Regions from separate parts of the Vibrio sp. NH-UV-68 genome, predicted to be linked through region 1. Evidence: riboswitches for the same ligand, from Rfam matches in the RefSeq annotation. Region 1 holds a riboswitch; each other region holds the start of a gene.
The links. A riboswitch is a leader RNA that binds a small molecule or an ion and turns the genes downstream of it on or off. The one in region 1 is predicted to bind thiamine pyrophosphate.
Positions count from the first base shown of each region.

Region 2: linked by a shared signal. The riboswitch ahead of thiD (bifunctional hydroxymethylpyrimidine kinase/phosphomethylpyrimidine kinase) and the one ahead of thiB (thiamine ABC transporter substrate binding subunit) in region 1 are both predicted to bind thiamine pyrophosphate.
Region 3: linked by a shared signal. The riboswitch ahead of thiC (phosphomethylpyrimidine synthase ThiC) and the one ahead of thiB (thiamine ABC transporter substrate binding subunit) in region 1 are both predicted to bind thiamine pyrophosphate.

Region 1 covers NZ_CP134975.1:2,792,904-2,798,396, forward strand. The annotation lists gene thiP (thiamine/thiamine pyrophosphate ABC transporter permease ThiP) at 1-1,169, opposite strand, end outside; gene thiB (thiamine ABC transporter substrate binding subunit) at 1,179-2,186, opposite strand; TPP riboswitch at 2,235-2,356, opposite strand; gene ViNHUV68_RS12730 (flavin prenyltransferase UbiX) at 2,416-3,045, opposite strand; gene mpl (UDP-N-acetylmuramate:L-alanyl-gamma-D-glutamyl-meso-diaminopimelate ligase) at 3,057-4,409, opposite strand; gene fbp (class 1 fructose-bisphosphatase) at 4,722-5,493, shown strand, end outside.
Region 2 covers NZ_CP134976.1:220,122-225,614, reverse strand. The annotation lists gene ViNHUV68_RS15480 (alkaline phosphatase PhoX) at 1-1,857, shown strand, start outside; gene ViNHUV68_RS15475 (hypothetical protein) at 2,248-2,400, shown strand; gene ViNHUV68_RS15470 (LysR family transcriptional regulator) at 2,460-3,350, opposite strand; TPP riboswitch at 3,483-3,581, shown strand; gene thiD (bifunctional hydroxymethylpyrimidine kinase/phosphomethylpyrimidine kinase) at 3,675-4,505, shown strand; gene ViNHUV68_RS15460 (sensor domain-containing diguanylate cyclase) at 4,640-5,493, shown strand, end outside.
Region 3 covers NZ_CP134975.1:3,101,882-3,107,374, reverse strand. The annotation lists rRNA gene ViNHUV68_RS14290 (23S ribosomal RNA) at 1-338, shown strand, start outside; rRNA gene rrf (5S ribosomal RNA) at 427-543, shown strand; tRNA gene ViNHUV68_RS14280 (tRNA-Asp) at 626-702, shown strand; tRNA gene ViNHUV68_RS14275 (tRNA-Trp) at 758-834, shown strand; gene crcB (fluoride efflux transporter CrcB) at 1,434-1,817, shown strand; TPP riboswitch at 1,886-1,984, shown strand; gene thiC (phosphomethylpyrimidine synthase ThiC) at 2,110-4,050, shown strand; gene ViNHUV68_RS14260 (thiamine phosphate synthase) at 4,050-5,312, shown strand; gene ViNHUV68_RS14255 (HesA/MoeB/ThiF family protein) at 5,302-5,493, shown strand, end outside.

The DNA of each region.
Region 1 (5,493 bases):
ACCGTGCGCAGCAGCAAAAAGAGCCCAGTAGAGACCACCAACCCTGGCGTAACCAATATGATCGTTGCCATTAACTCAATATGATCAGCACTTTTATGCCGTCGATTGAGTCTTAAACGGCGACTGGTTAACAAAATCGCATAACCACTGACGACCGCAATCACACTAGCCAACGTCGCCACTTTCAATGAAGCCAGTAATGCCGACCAAAAACGACTGTCCACAAACACGGTCAGCGCTTTGCTATTGAAACCACTGAGTACCACCATCAATAGCGGGGGTAACACCAATAACATCGCCAAACCGATCCAGCTCCAGTCCCAGCATTTCATGTAGCCACTGTCTCTCACTAACCGGATGTTCTTTGCTTGCGAGCCCACCGCTGTCGCCATCGGTTTGGCTAAGCGCTGAATCGTTAACGCCATGATCGCGCACAACAGCATTTGCCACAGCGCCAATAACGCCCCTGTTTGGAGATCAAAATCAAACTTAATCGCTTGATAAATGGCCAGCTCTATCGTGGTCGATTTGGGGCCGCCGCCTAATGCCATTACGGTGGCAAAACTGGTGAAACACAACATAAACACCAAGCCACAAACATGCGGAAGCTGCTGACGCAGTCTCGGCCACTCTACCCAACGGAATTTTTGCCACGCGCTCATGCCAAGGTGCGCGCACAACTTATGTTGTTCAAGGGGAATCGTATCTAAGGCTTGCAGTAACAGTCGCGTCGCATACGGCAAGTTAAAAAAAACATGCGCGAGCAAAATACCGTTGAGGCCGTAGATAGAAAATGGCAGCGCTATGTCGAGGCTATTCAGCCATGAAGCGAGCAAGCCACTGTTACCATAAATAGCCAGCAGACCAAAAACACCGACCAACACTGGCAGCACTAACGTAGTCGCAAACAGTTTAAGCAGCAGTGACTTGCCGAAAAACGCTCGCCTCGACAGTGCGTGAGCAACGGGAATCGCGAGCCCTACGCTAAGTAGTGTCGAAACAAAAGATTGGTAGAAACTAAACTTGGTGACGTGGCGGTAATAGGGATCGTTCCAGACACTCATCACATCAAGCGTTGGCGCTTGTATTAGTAGAGCAGCGAATGCGGATACAACAAAGGCCGCGATAATCATCGCGACCCATAAACCGACTTTAGGAATGGTATACAAAAGACACCTTTAGAAAGTCAGTGCGTTTTGCCATTCGCGAATCCAAGCTTTGCGGTTTTGCGCCACCTCATCCGCCGAGAAAGCAAGTGATTTGCTAGGCACAGTCAGAGTATCAAATCCTTGTGGCAATTTAACGTCGGTAACAGGGTACATCCAGTTGCCAGTTGGCATCGCCGATTGGAAGGCATCACTGAGAATAAACGCCATAAACTGATCGGCCAGTTTGTCATTTTGAGTACTTTTCACCTTGGCCGCGACCTCTACCTGAGTGTAGTGACCTTCGGCAAAGTTAGCCGCTGCAAACTTTGCGTCATTCTCTGCAATCAAATGATAAGCGGGCGATGTGGTGTAAGACAAAACCAAATCCGACTCACCAGCAAGGAACATTGAGTAGGCTTCTGACCAACCTTTGGTGACAGTCACCGTCTTGTTGGCTAACTCTTGCCAAGCTTGCGGCGCGGCCTCACCGTAAACCGATTTAATCCACAACATAAGCCCTTGTCCAGGCGTTGAGGTGCGCGGATCTTGGTAGATCACTTTCAAATCGTCACGAGACTCAATCAACTGTTTAAGGCTGGTTGGTGGGTTAGCCAGTTTCTCTTTGTTGTATACAAAAGCAAAATAGCCAAAGTCGTAAGGTACGAACGTTTGGTCATCCCACCCATTAGGCAGCGTCACCGTACTGGTATCGACGGTATGTGTCGTTAGTAGCCCGGTTTGTTTCGCTTCTGCCATCAGGTTGTTATCTAGGCCCAACACGATATCGGCTTTACTGTTACTGCCTTCCAAACGTAAACGATTAAGAATCGAGACGCCATCATCGAGCGCGACAAAGTTAACGTCACAACCACATTGCGCTTCAAACGCTTTTTCAATCGTCGGACCTGGGCCCCACTCTGCGGCAAACGAGTCATAGGTGTACACCGTTAAGGTGTCATTCGCCGCTTGGGCGGAAAAAGAGGTGATCAATGCAACGGCAAGGCTGCTGATAGAAATAGGGGTTAGAGTGTAGTTCACTGCTCGCGCTCTCCTTGTGTGAGCGGCACAGGCTTGAGGGACAGTAACTTGGTGTCCATACTCAATTCCTACGCCAGCATTATCTGGTTCAGGTACACGGGTCCCAAGCAAAGCCTGATCTCAGCCACCAGCCAATAAAGATTGACTCGGTAGCTCCCCGATGAGTTACGCTCAGATTGTAATAGTTATCAGACTCAATAGCCATCCCCTAATAGTTGGAGGTGCAGCTTTAAATATGACGGGGATCATAGCCCCAACGTGGAACGAGCCCTTGCTCAATACCCAAGTGATCGAGAATGCGCGCCACCATAAAGTCAACTAAATCGTCAATCGACGTTGGCTGATGATAAAAACCTGGCGCAGCTGGCATAATAGTGACGCCAAGCTGCGACAGCTTATGCATATTCTCGAGGTGGAGGGTTGAAAATGGTGTCTCACGTACGACCAACAGCAGCTGGCCACGCTCTTTGATCACCACATCGGCGGCACGCTCAATAAGGTTGTCCGACATACCGTGAGCAATCGCAGCGACACTGCCTGCCGAACAAGGACAAACCACCATCTGCTTTGGTGCCGCCGAGCCCGAGGCAACCGGAGAGAACCAATCATCTTTACCACACACCACCAGTTTGTCTGGCGCGCAATTAAGCTGTTTTACTAGCGCTTGCTGCGCAGCTTGTGGGTTAGCTGGCAACTTTAGCTCTTGCTCAGTCGCCAACACCACGCGCGCGGCTGAAGAAATCAGCAGATAAACTTGATAATCGGCGGCGAGCAAACACTCTAGCAAACGCAGACCGTAAGGAGCGCCGGATGCGCCAGTAAAAGCTAAGGTGATGGCTTTAGGTTTGTTGTTACTCATAGTTACTCGGTTCAGTTGGCGAGTTTCGCCAATAATTTGCTGTGAATACCTTCGAAGCCGCCATTACTCATCACCAACACTTTATCACCCGGTTGCGCACTGGCAACAATGTCGGCCACCAGTTGATCAATGTCATGCGCAACTTGGGCGGGTTGATAACACTGCTCAGCAACATCGGCAACAGACCAATCGATATTATTCGGTTGATAGAGAAACACGCGATCAGCTTTGGCCAATGACGCGGCTAACGTATCTTTGTGCACACCACGTTTCATGGTTGCACTGCGCGGTTCAAGTACCGCGATAATTTTATCCTTGCCGACCTTGTTACGTAAACCACCTAAAGTCAGTTCAATCGCAGTGGGGTGATGAGCAAAATCATCATAAACGGTCACACCGTTAACCTGCCCTTTTAACTCTAGTCGGCGCTTGGTATTAATAAAGCTTGCCAGCGATTGACAGGCGAGGTCGGGGGTAACGCCAACATGGCGCGCCGCTGCAATCGCCATCAAAGCATTATCGACATTGTGATCGCCGACTAAATCCCAACCGACTTGACCCACTTTTTTGCCCTGGAACAAAACATCAAATTTAGATCCATCACGCTCAAGCTTTTCAGCCTGCCAATCACCGCCTAAACCACTGAATTCGGTTTCGCTCCAGCAACCACGAGCTAAAACATCGCTAAGCGCCTGATCTTGCTTGGGAGCGAGAATACGACCATTACTTGGTACAGTGCGAACTAAATGATGGAACTGACGCTTAATGGCTTCAAGATCATCAAAAATATCGGCATGATCGAACTCAAGATTATTCATCACCAAGGTACGAGGGTGATAATGAACAAACTTAGAACGCTTATCGAAAAAAGCGCTGTCATATTCATCGGCTTCGACCACAAAAAACATACTCTCGCCCAAACGTGCCGAGACTCCGAAGTTACCCAACACGCCACCAACAAGAAATCCAGGTTGATAACCACACGCCTCGAGGATCCACGCCAGCATACTTGATGTGGTGGTTTTACCATGTGTCCCTGATACGGCAAGCACCCAACGATCATGGAGTAAAAACTCCTGCAGCCACTGTGGGCCTGAGGTATAGCGCAAATTGGTATTAAGCACATGCTCTACGCACGGATTACCGCGGCTCATGGCATTACCGATCACCACTAGGTCAGGCGCAGGATCAAGCTGTGAAGGATCAAAGCCTTCTATTATTTCAATACCTTGTGACTCTAGTAGTGTGCTCATCGGCGGATAAACGTTGGCATCACTACCCGTCACTTTATGCCCCAGTTGACGAGCTAACACCGCTGCGCCACCCATAAATGTGCCGCAAATCCCCAAGATATGAATATGCATAACCGACCCTGTTTTAGGCGAAAAATAATCCGCTCATTATGGCGGCAAAGCGCTAAAAAGCGAACTACTTTGACTATCGATTATCATGATAGTCAAATCACTTGGTTACTCTTCAGCCACAAGTCACTACTAGGCAAACAAAATGTAAGTTGTTCTTTAGTCGACAAATAAATTGAGATCTCAAACAGTTAGTTCATTACCAATAAAAAGATCTTACTTTTACACTTAGGCTTGGGTAGTCATTCACGATCCGCAGAGATCTGTCCACCCAATCCCCCTATCATTGAGCGACTTTTTTTAAAGGAAAAATCCATGTCTGGAATGCGCACCCTTGGCGAGTTCATTGTTGAAAAACAAGCGGACTTCCCCCACGCTAGCGGTGATCTATCATCCCTACTCTCTTCAATCCGTCTTGCTGCTAAGATTGTTAACCGTGAAATCAACGCGGCTGGTCTTGGTGACATTACTGGCGCTGTCGGTACGGCGAACGTACAAGGCGAAGATCAACAGAAACTTGATGTCTACGCTAACGATAAATTCAAAGCCGCTTTAGAAGCACGCGATCAAGTGTGTGGTGTGGCCAGTGAAGAAGAAGATGAGGCAGTAGCGTTTAACAAAGAACTGAACAAAAATGCCAAATACGTGGTGTTGATGGATCCACTTGATGGCTCGTCTAACATTGATGTGAACGTTTCTGTTGGTACGATTTTTTCTATCTACCGCCGAGTGTCACCGATTGGTACTCCACCAACACAAGAGGATTTCCTCCAACCAGGCCACAAACAAGTCGCGGCGGGTTACGTGATCTACGGCTCCTCCACCATGTTGGTTTACACCACAGGTAATGGCGTCAACGGCTTCACTTACGATCCATCGCTAGGTACCTTCTGCCTTTCACACGAGAACATGATGATCCCACAACAGGGCAGCATCTACTCAATCAATGAAGGTAACTATATTCGCTTCCCACTTGGTGTAAAAAAATACATTAAATACTGCCAGGAAAGTGCGCCAAGCGACAATCGCCCTTACACCTCTCGTTATATTGGTTCACTGGTTGCAGACTTCCATCGCAACCTGCTTA
Region 2 (5,493 bases), on a different replicon from region 1:
GATTCTCAATTCAGCCAAATGATCGATGCACGACTTTCACGTCGTCGATTTATCGCCGGAACGGCCGCAGTCAGCGCCAGTACCTTCCTTTCGCTTAACCCGATTACCAAGGCTTTCGCGGCGCAAAGTGAGACGTCTTTACTTAACTTTGAAGCCGTTGCCGCGTCGACGAGTGATACGTTTATCGTACCCAAAGGGTACAAGGCGACACCACTGCTCTCGTGGGGCGATCCTATTTTTGCTGACGCGCCAGCATTTGATCCCAGTGGTAAGCAGGGCTCGCAAGCTCAACTGCGCCAATTTGGTGACAACACGGATGGTATGAGTTTATTCCCCATTAGTGAGAACCGTGCGGTTATCGCGGTCAATAACGAATACACTAATTACGATTTACTGTTTGATCACGGTGGCAACGCGATGACGGCTGATGATGTGTTAAAAGCGCAAGCAGCACATGGCGTGACGGTGTTTGAAATCGTCAAATCAGGTGGTGAATGGAAGTTAGACAAAAACGGGACACGAAATCGTCGTATTACCGCCAATACCGAAATGCGACTGACGGGCCCTGCTGCTGGTCATGCATTAATGCAAACAGAGTTAGACCCTTCTGGGATGAAACCGCTTGGTACATTTAATAACTGCGCCAACGGACAAACGCCATGGGGGACTTACCTAACCTGCGAAGAAAATTTTAATGGGTATTTTGGGACGAGTGGTCGCGCCGAGTTGTCTGACGATCATAAACGATACGGTATTAAAGCCGCTCAAAGTAAATATCAATGGCACGATAGCGATGAGCGTTTCGACGTCGCAAAACACCCCAACGAGCCCCATCGTTTTGGTTGGGTTGTAGAAATCGACCCGAATGATCCGACCTCAACACCAATGAAACGCACGGCATTAGGCCGTTTTAAACATGAAAACGCAGCGCTACTCATCAATGACGATGGTCATGTTGTGGTCTATCTGGGTGACGACGAGCGTGGAGAGCATTTGTATAAGTTTGTCTCGAAAGGCAAATACAAGCCGAGTGATGACGCTGCAAATCGGCGTTTGTTAGAAGAGGGAACCCTTTACGTTGCCAAATTTGAAATAGATGACAACGAGCTTAAGGGACAAGGCCAATGGTTGGAACTCACTTATGGCAAAAATGGCCTAACCAAAGAGAACGGCTTTAACAGCCAAGCTGAGGTGATGATCTTTGCTCGTCGTGCGGCGACTCAGGTGGGAGCAACCACCATGGATCGTCCAGAATGGGTCGCCGTTCATCCCGATAACCAGCATGTATTTTGTACTCTGACCAACAATAAACACCGTGGTGTCAAAGAGGGACAGCCGGTTGGTGGCCCAAACCCGCGTAAAGAGAACCACTACGGGCAAATAGTACGTTGGCTACCAAGCAATGGCGATCACAGCAAAGATAGTTTTGATTGGGATCTCTACCTAATTGCAGGAAACCCACAGGTTCACCAAGGCAGTTTGTACGCTGGTAGTGACAATATTAATCAAAACAATATGTTTAACAGTCCTGATGGCATTGGCTTTGATAAAGCGGGTCGCTTATGGATTCAAACCGATGGTAATTACTCGAATAAGGGCGACTTTGCCGGTCAAGGAAACAACCAAATGCTATGTGGTGATCCGATGACGGGAGAGGTTCGCCGTTTTCTAACCGGGCCGATAGCGTGTGAAATCACGGGTTTAACCTTCTCACCCGATTACAAAACGATGTTTGTTGGTGTGCAGCACCCAGGAGAAAAAGGTGCCCCTTCGCACTTCCCAGCAGGCGGTGACAGCAAACCTCGTTCGACGATTATGGCGATCACTCGTCAAGATGGTGGCGTAATTGGTGCTTAGTATCATGAGGTAATAGTTTGATGAGTGGGGCCTTGTGCCCCATTTTTTGCGTTTCACAACAAAACATTGCTTTGTTATGCGTTAACTCGCATAAATTTTGTGATCTTTTATCGATTAACTACGCTAGATGGTTGCGTCGTCTAAACGCTGTCACTATATTAATAAGGTATCCAAATAACTTCAAAGGTGTAGAGAACCAAGTAAACTCCCAGAGTGAATACGAACCTATTAAGCGCAATTGACACACACATCCTAACGAGCAATTCGTTAATCGTGCATCGAACAACGTATAAGAACACGTATTTTCAACGGCCTTTTGCTTTATCATTCTCAATGCTCTCACCTGCGAGTTATCGATACATTATTTGATAACCCAGAAGGAGATTGATTATGGTGTCACTAGGTATAATCGTGTTAGCTTTCTTCGTATTTATGTGTTGCTGGGTTGCACAGCATGGCCTCCCTGTCTTTGGCATGAAGTTGGATGAAGCAGATCTACTGCTTATCTCTGAGATGTCAGGTGAAGGCGTCCTTGAAGCATAAATAACAGTACTGTTAACGAAAAAGGAGCTGAGAAGGCTCCTTTTTTGATCGCGAAAGTATTATTGATTCAACTGTTGAGTAATCACCTGTTTGACGGTTTCAAAGCGTGCAGGCAGCTTGCGGTGGCGTTTAGTTAATAAATACAGCGTTTCGACAACCTCAATATTTGGCTGGTAAAGCGCGATAGAGTCTTTCTCGGCAAAGGTTTCAAATGCACTTCGCGGCAGTACCGTAAAGCCGTGACCTTTGGCGACCGGAAGTAAAATTTGGCTCAATTGGTTAATGTAGCCCTTGATCGGCAATAGGTTAATGTTGATGGTTTCAAGCGCCTGTTCACCACAACGAGAAAAAAACAGTGATAAGTAGTGCTCGGCGTCTGGGTGGCGAATCAAGCCTATCTGCTTTAGTGTCTCTTCCGTTAGAGAGTCTGTGGCGTACTGTTTAGGTAACATCAGGCACAGCGGCTCTTGACCAATGCGTTGCGAATCGACTCTCGGATCGGAGGGTTCACGTGTGACTATCCCCGAATCAATATCACCGTTAATGACATCGGCCAGTATCTTGTGATGTGGCGCGGCTTCTAAGTGGGTAATGAGCAGTGGACATTTACATTGTAAATCGAGCAGGTGTGGATAAAGCAACAGTGCCAGCGACCCAGAGCACGAAAGAGTAATACTGCCCGCGCAAGGGTCATCTTGATTGAGTGACATCAGCATTTGCTGCTGTTGTGACTCAAGTTCGGTTGCGTATTGATAGACGATTTTTCCCGCTTCGGTAATTTCAAAACTTTTGTTGTGACGCTCAATGAGAGGATGACCACATGTTTCCTCAAGCTTTTTAATGTGCTGACTGACTCCAGGCTGAGTCATAAACAGTTTATCGGCGGTTTTAGTAAAGTGCCCCGTATCGATTAAAGTCACAAAGGTTTTCAGCCAGGTCGGATTAAGCATACTGCATACCTATAACGAAAAATTATCTTAGATAGTTTAAGTGATAACTAAAATTTTAGGTAGTGGTGTTTATGCTACTGTGCGACAAGCAATTTTGCTCTACCCATCAATCCAAATTGCTGTTACTGTTTGCGTTCATAGTCGGGGAGCCTATTTGGGCTGAGATCGTAATCGAGACCCGTTGAACCTGATTCAGTTAGCACTGACGTAGGGAACTATTTTCATCGTGCCTTTCTTTGGGTTCGATGGCCTTACTTAATACCGGAGAGATCAAATTTCTCGGTCATCAAGCAAGGGTTCCTACGTCTTGTTGTAGGAGCTTATATGCCGCATTTACAAGACACGCCACCTATTGTATTAACCATTGCTGGTTCAGACAGTGGAGGCGGCGCTGGAATTCAAGCTGATATCAAAGCCATTTCAGCCACCGGCAGCTATGCTTGCTCGGTGATCACCGCCATTACCTCACAAAATACTCAGGGTGTGAGCGCTATTCATCCCGTGCCCACTGAGCATGTTGCGAGTCAACTTGATGCGGTATTTTCTGATTTACAGGTTACTGCGGTGAAAGTGGGTATGCTGGCCGATGCTGATATCATCCGCGTTGTTGCAAAAAAAATTCGTCAGTATCAGCCTCAATGGCTGGTGGTTGATCCTGTTATGGTTGCCACCAGTGGTGATCTGCTATTGCAGCGCAGCGCCATTGAGAGTTTAAAAAACGAGCTGATACCGCTCGCAGACTTAATTATGCCGAATCTACCTGAAGCGGCAGCATTGATCGGGGCTAACACGCCAACCAATGAAGACCAAATGGGGGCGCTAATAGAGCCACTTCGCGCCCTTCAGGCCCGAGCGGTGCTACTTAAGGGAGGACACTTAGATCAAACCTCCGATAGTAATGATTTACTTGTGACCAATCATCACAGTGAGTTGATCCGATCTCAACGGGTAGTGACCATCAATACCCATGGCACAGGTTGCACGCTCTCCGCTGCCATCGCGTCCTATCTGGCCCAGGGGCATCGATTGCATAAAGCCGTCTGTTTAGCAAAGCAATATCTGACTCAAGCGTTAACTCATGCTGATGAGCTTGACGTTGGCCGGGGACATGGTCCTGTGCATCACTTTTTTACGGGGCATTCTCATGTGCGTTAAGCCAAATACGTTGTCTTTACAAATGTATTCCGAGTTTGACCTTGCTATTAATAGTGGAATAATCGTTGTCCTATCTCAACATATACTCTTTTAGGTGCTAGTATCTAACCATAAAGTCTTAAGAGATCAATTGAATGCAGGGGCCACAAAAGCCACATAATGAAGCGCAAAGAGTAGAGGCGCTGAAACGACTCAATATTCTAGATACGAAACCAGAAGAACGTTTTGATCGATTGACGCGCTTGGCGAGACGTTTTTTTGATGTGCCTGTTGCTGTCGTGAGTTTGATTGATAGTGACAGGCAGTGGTTTAAATCTTGTGATGGGATAGATGTCAAAGAGACCTCACGAGAAGTTTCATTCTGTGGCCATGCCATTTTGGGTAATGAGCCGCTGATTGTTCCTAATACTCTCAAGGATACACGGTTTTGCGACAATCCATTGGTAACGGGGGAGTTCGGTGTGCAATTTTACGCTGGGGTCCCGCTGATGTATCAAAACGGCTATCAGCTTGGCACCTTGTGTATCTTCGATACCAAACCGCGTCAGCTTAGCCAAGAGCAAATTATTGATCTGATTGATTTAGCCAAAATAGCTGAAAACGAGCTTTCTGCCAGCTTAACGGCAACAACCGATACACTGACTCACATTTCTAATCGCAGAGGTTTCGATTTGCTCGCCCCCAAGGCGATGGAACACTGTTTGGTTGGTGGGTTAGCGGTCTCGTTGGCATTTTTCGACTTAGATAACTTTAAGCAAGTTAATGACACACTCGGTCATGCCGCAGGTGATCAGGCGTTGGTCGATTTTACTCGGCTGCTTACCTCATCATTTCGAGACTCGGATGTTATTGCGCGGATTGGTGGTGACGAATTTGTAGTTTTGATGTCTGGTGCAAGTGAAAAGGTTGCGAATGTGGCCATCCGCCGTTTTAATGAGGCGCTTGATGCCTTTAATCAAGACCAGAAGAACCCCTACAAACTCGAATT
Region 3 (5,493 bases), 310 kb from region 1:
GTGGTACGCGAGCTGGGTTTAGAACGTCGTGAGACAGTTCGGTCCCTATCTGCCGTGGGCGTTGGAAGATTGAAGGGGGCTGCTCCTAGTACGAGAGGACCGGAGTGGACGAACCTCTGGTGTTCGGGTTGTCACGCCAGTGGCATTGCCCGGTAGCTAAGTTCGGAATCGATAAGCGCTGAAAGCATCTAAGCGCGAAGCGAGCCCTGAGATGAGTCTTCCCTGGCACTTTAAGTGTCCTAAAGGGTTGTTCAAGACTAGAACGTTGATAGGCAGGGTGTGTAAGTGCTGCGAGGCATTGAGCTAACCTGTACTAATTGCCCGTGAGGCTTAACCATACAACACCCAAAGGGTTTTGATTGGACTCAAAGCAAGAATATTGAATGTGTGACGAACTTTTACAGCTTTCCGAATTTTAAGAATTTGCTTGGCGACCATAGCGATTTGGACCCACCTGATTTCCATGCCGAACTCAGAAGTGAAACGAATTAGCGCCGATGGTAGTGTGGGGTCTCCCCATGTGAGAGTAGGACATCGCCAGGCTTTAATTTAGTTTTTAGATTTAAGCCTTTTAATTAAGATTATATCTAGAAGCAAAACTTAGACTTAAGTGTCTAACCATTGCGGAGCGGTAGTTCAGTTGGTTAGAATACCGGCCTGTCACGCCGGGGGTCGCGGGTTCGAGTCCCGTCCGCTCCGCCAGATTTCAAGACCTCGCTTTTGCGAGGTTTTTTTGAATCTATAGAATTTAAAATTTAGGGGTGTAGCTCCAATTGGCAGAGCAGCGGATTCCAAATCCGCGTGTTGGGAGTTCGAATCTCTCCACCCCTGCCATCATTAAGAAGCCTCAGTCGTAAGACTGGGGCTTTTTTACATCTGCCGTTTGGATTAGTTTACTGTAATACTCAATTGGCAGAGCAGCGGATCCCGCCAATACCGAAAATCATCGCGTGTTGGGAGTTCGAATCTCTCCACCCCTGCCATCATTAAGAAGCCTCAGTCGTAAGACTGGGGCTTTTTTACATCTGCCGTTTGGATTAGTTTACTGTAATACTCAATTGGCAGAGCAGCGGATCCCGCCAATACCAAAAATCATCGCGTGTTAGGAGTTCGAATCTCTCCACCCCTGCCATATTTCCCTTTTGGTGTAGAAAGCCTCAGCTTCGGTTGAGGTTTTTGTTATCTAGCGCCAACAAAGATAGGTACTTTCGGATTTCCGCCCCAAACTGTCATCAGAATCACGTCATACTGCTTTCCAAAACTTGTACCGGTTCATATCCAGTAGGGGTGATGATTTTTATGTTCAAGGTTGATTTACGTGACAGCTGTAACTTTTTTAAAGTAATCCTGTTGATGGGACGATATTGCTGAATTTTTTGTCGAAAATTCACTCATTATCGGTAGAATCATGTCATCACTTTTAGGAGAGACTAATGGGTCAATTTTCAATATTGAGCTTTATTGCTCTGGGTGGGGCTTTTGGCGCATGTTCTCGTTACCTAATTTCCGAGTTGTGCGTTCAGTTATTCGGCCGGGGCTTTCCATATGGAACGCTCGCCGTTAACGTTATTGGCTCTTTTGTTATGGGTCTACTGGTCGCTGCATTTGAAAATGAGATCCTTGCTCCTGAGCCATGGCGGCAAATTATCGGCTTAGGTTTTCTCGGCGCACTAACGACATTTTCCACTTTTTCTATGGATAATGTTCTGCTTATGCAGCAAGGTGCCTTTGTTAAAATGGGGCTAAACATACTATTAAATGTCTTTTTGAGTATTTCTGCTGCTTGGATTGGCTTTCAACTTTTGATCAAAAGCTAACCAGTTATCACATCTGACTATTTTTAGAACTTACGGCTTGGTTTAACCAAGCCGTTTTTATATACTGATTTCACTTGTCGGAGTGCCTAAAGGCTGAGACCGTTAATTCGGGATCCGTTGAACCTGATCAGATTAGTATCTGCGAAGGGAACGAGAGAAGATATCTCCATCAGCATCATGCTGATCGTCTATCCAAAATTGATTTAGGGTTCTTCCCTATTTTCGATTCCTCTTGTCGCATCTTTCCGCCAAGCATTTTTATCCAAAATTATTCATAATAAGGAAAAATGCTATGTCGAGTCGCAAGCAAGCGAGACTGGAAGCAAAACAATTCATTGATACTCTATCGGTACAGCCGTACCCAAATTCAAAAAAAATCTACGTCGAAGGAAGTCGTGCTGATATTCGTGTACCGATGCGCGAAATCACTCTCGCTGACAGTTTAGTCGGTGGCACAAAAGATAACCCAAGCTTCGAGCCAAACGAGCCTGTACGTGTTTATGATACCTCGGGTTCATACACAGACCCTGATTACTCTATCGACCTCTACAGTGGCTTACCTAAGCTTAGAGAGGGTTGGATTGAAGAGCGAGCAGATACTGAGATCCTTGATGATGTTAGCTCTGTATACACAAAAGAAAGGTTGGAAGACGAGACGCTTGATGACCTGCGCTATGGCAATCTACCCCATATACGACGTGCTAAGGCTGGCCAGTGTGTCACTCAACTCCATTACGCACGTAAAGGTGTTATCACGCCAGAGATGGAATATATCGCGCTACGTGAAAATATGGGCCGAGCTAAATATCGCGACGAGGTATTAAACCAACAGCATCCAGGGCACAGCTTTGGTGCTAACCTACCTAAAGACATTACTGCTGAATTTGTTCGACAAGAAGTCGCACAAGGTCGGGCAATTATTCCTTCCAATATTAACCACCCTGAGTCCGAACCAATGATTATTGGCCGGAACTTCTTAGTCAAAGTGAACGCCAATATTGGTAACTCGTCGGTATCGTCGTCAATTGAAGAAGAAGTGGAGAAATTGGTTTGGGCAACGCGTTGGGGTGGCGATACCGTAATGGATTTGTCGACCGGGCGTCATATTCACGAAACTCGAGAATGGATACTGCGGAACAGTCCAGTGCCAATTGGGACGGTTCCTATGTATCAAGCACTAGAAAAGGTTAACGGTGTCGCTGAGGACCTTAATTGGCAAGTGATGCGAGATACGTTGATTGAGCAAGCTGAGCAAGGGGTAGATTACTTTACTATTCACGCAGGGTTATTGTTACGTTATGTGCCAATGACGGCGAAACGTGTCACTGGCATCGTTTCTCGCGGTGGTTCAATCATCGCTAAATGGTGTTTGGCCCATCATCAGGAAAGTTTCCTATATACTAACTTCCGTGAAATTTGCGAAATCTGTGCTAAGTACGATGTAGCACTTTCTCTCGGTGATGGACTGCGTCCGGGTTCAGTTGCCGATGCTAACGATGAAGCGCAGTTTGCAGAGTTACGTACTTTAGGTGAATTGACTAAGATCGCTTGGGAATACGATGTACAGGTCATCATTGAAGGCCCTGGCCATGTACCTATGCATATGATCAAAGAGAATATGGAGGTGCAACTTGAGCATTGTCATGAAGCGCCTTTCTATACCCTTGGTCCTTTGACCACTGATATCGCTCCTGGTTATGACCACATTACTTCCGGGATCGGCGCTGCAATGATCGGTTGGTACGGTTGTGCGATGCTTTGTTATGTCACACCTAAAGAGCACTTGGGGCTACCGAACAAAGAAGATGTAAAGACCGGTTTGATTACTTATAAGCTTGCAGCACATGCCGCTGACTTAGCCAAGGGCCATCCTGGTTCACAAGTGCGTGATAATGCACTGTCTAAAGCTCGCTTTGAATTTAGGTGGGAAGACCAGTTTAACCTTGCCCTTGACCCTGAAACTGCGCGAGCTTTCCATGATGAGACCTTGCCACAGGAGTCAGGTAAGGTCGCTCATTTCTGCTCAATGTGTGGTCCCAAGTTTTGCTCGATGAAAATATCACAAGAGGTGCGAGAGTACGCCAAAGATACTGAGCAAGTTGCTGCAGACCATGCTGTATCTATCAAGATGTTGGATGACCCGCTTGAAGGTATGCGTCAGAAATCACAAGAATTTCTCGCTACGGGTTCAGAACTATATCACCCAGCTGTGACGGCTCAAGTGGAGGAGTGATGACTAAAATCCTTATTCCTGCTGATTGTATCGAGCTTACAGGTATTGTTCAGCAATGCTTATTACGAGCGAATCAACAAGGATTTATAGTCGATGGTATTGAGTTGGGCGTAAGTCCAACTCATACCATTTTAGTCGCTAAGCACAATGGCACTATTGGTTTGGTGGCAGATCTGTATACAGATTTGGCTCCTTGTGAAAGCCAAGACTATTTATCCTCTTACGTCCTTAGCTATAACAGTACTATTCCGTTGTCGCATTGCTCCGAGCAAGCGATAAACACAGTGTGTTTAGCTGTTCGAGACGGTAACCGTTACCTAGATATCTGGCATCATCCATTAACTAATGAAACTCGAGCTCTATCTTTTGATTCAGTTAATGAAGCGAACAATACTCATCACTTGGCTTGGGTTACGACCCTGTTTGCTCTCGATTTTCCGCTTGAAGACTGTTTGACCTTGGCGCGTGCAATGAGCAATGTTTCACGTGAAACATGGGCTCATGACTACAGACAATTCCCCACGCCAGTTATTGAAGATTCACGCCTAGGCATCAAAGTGGGCTGGGGAGTAAATCAACATAAGATTCAATTTAAAACTGTAACGGATCGCAACTTGGGGCTCTATCCTGTCGTTGATAGTGTTGATTGGGTAGAACGCTTGTTACATCTAGGTGTAAAAACCATTCAACTTAGGATTAAGAACCCAGATCAAGAGGACTTGGAGCAGCAGATAAAGCGAACGATTGAACTCGGAAGGAAGTTTGAAGCACAGGTCTTTATAAATGACTACTGGCAGATTGCAATAAAGTACGGAGCGTACGGTGTTCACTTGGGTCAAGAAGACTTAGAACAATCTAATCTAAAACTACTCTACGATGCTGGTATTAGACTTGGACTTTCGACACACGGCTATTACGAGCTGCTTCGAATTGTTCAGATTGCGCCGAGTTATATCGCATTGGGCCATATCTTTGCTACCACAACCAAGCAAATGCCGTCTGAACCTCAAGGACTGGTGCGCTTGGCTCTGTATCAAAAGCTAATCAATAGCATACCTTATGTTGACGATGTTGGTGTGCCAACCGTTGCGATTGGTGGTATCGACCTAACCAACGCCAGTAATGTATGGCAATGTGGTGTATCGAGCTTAGCTGTGGTTAGGGCGATTACCTTATCTCCTGAACCGCAAAGTGTGATTCAAGCATTTAACCATGTTATGGCCACTCGTGCGCATAGCAAGGAGTTAAGTTATGTTGAGTGATAGTGCGTTTCTAAGATACCAACGACAAATCGCGTTGCCAGAGATTGGCGAGGTTGGGCAATCAAGGCTAAACCGTTGTTCGGTTCTGATCATCGGTTGTGGCGGATTGGGCAGTGCTGCTGGTATGTATTTGGCTGCTGCTGGTGTTGGCAATTTAGTGATCAGCGATGATGACATTGTT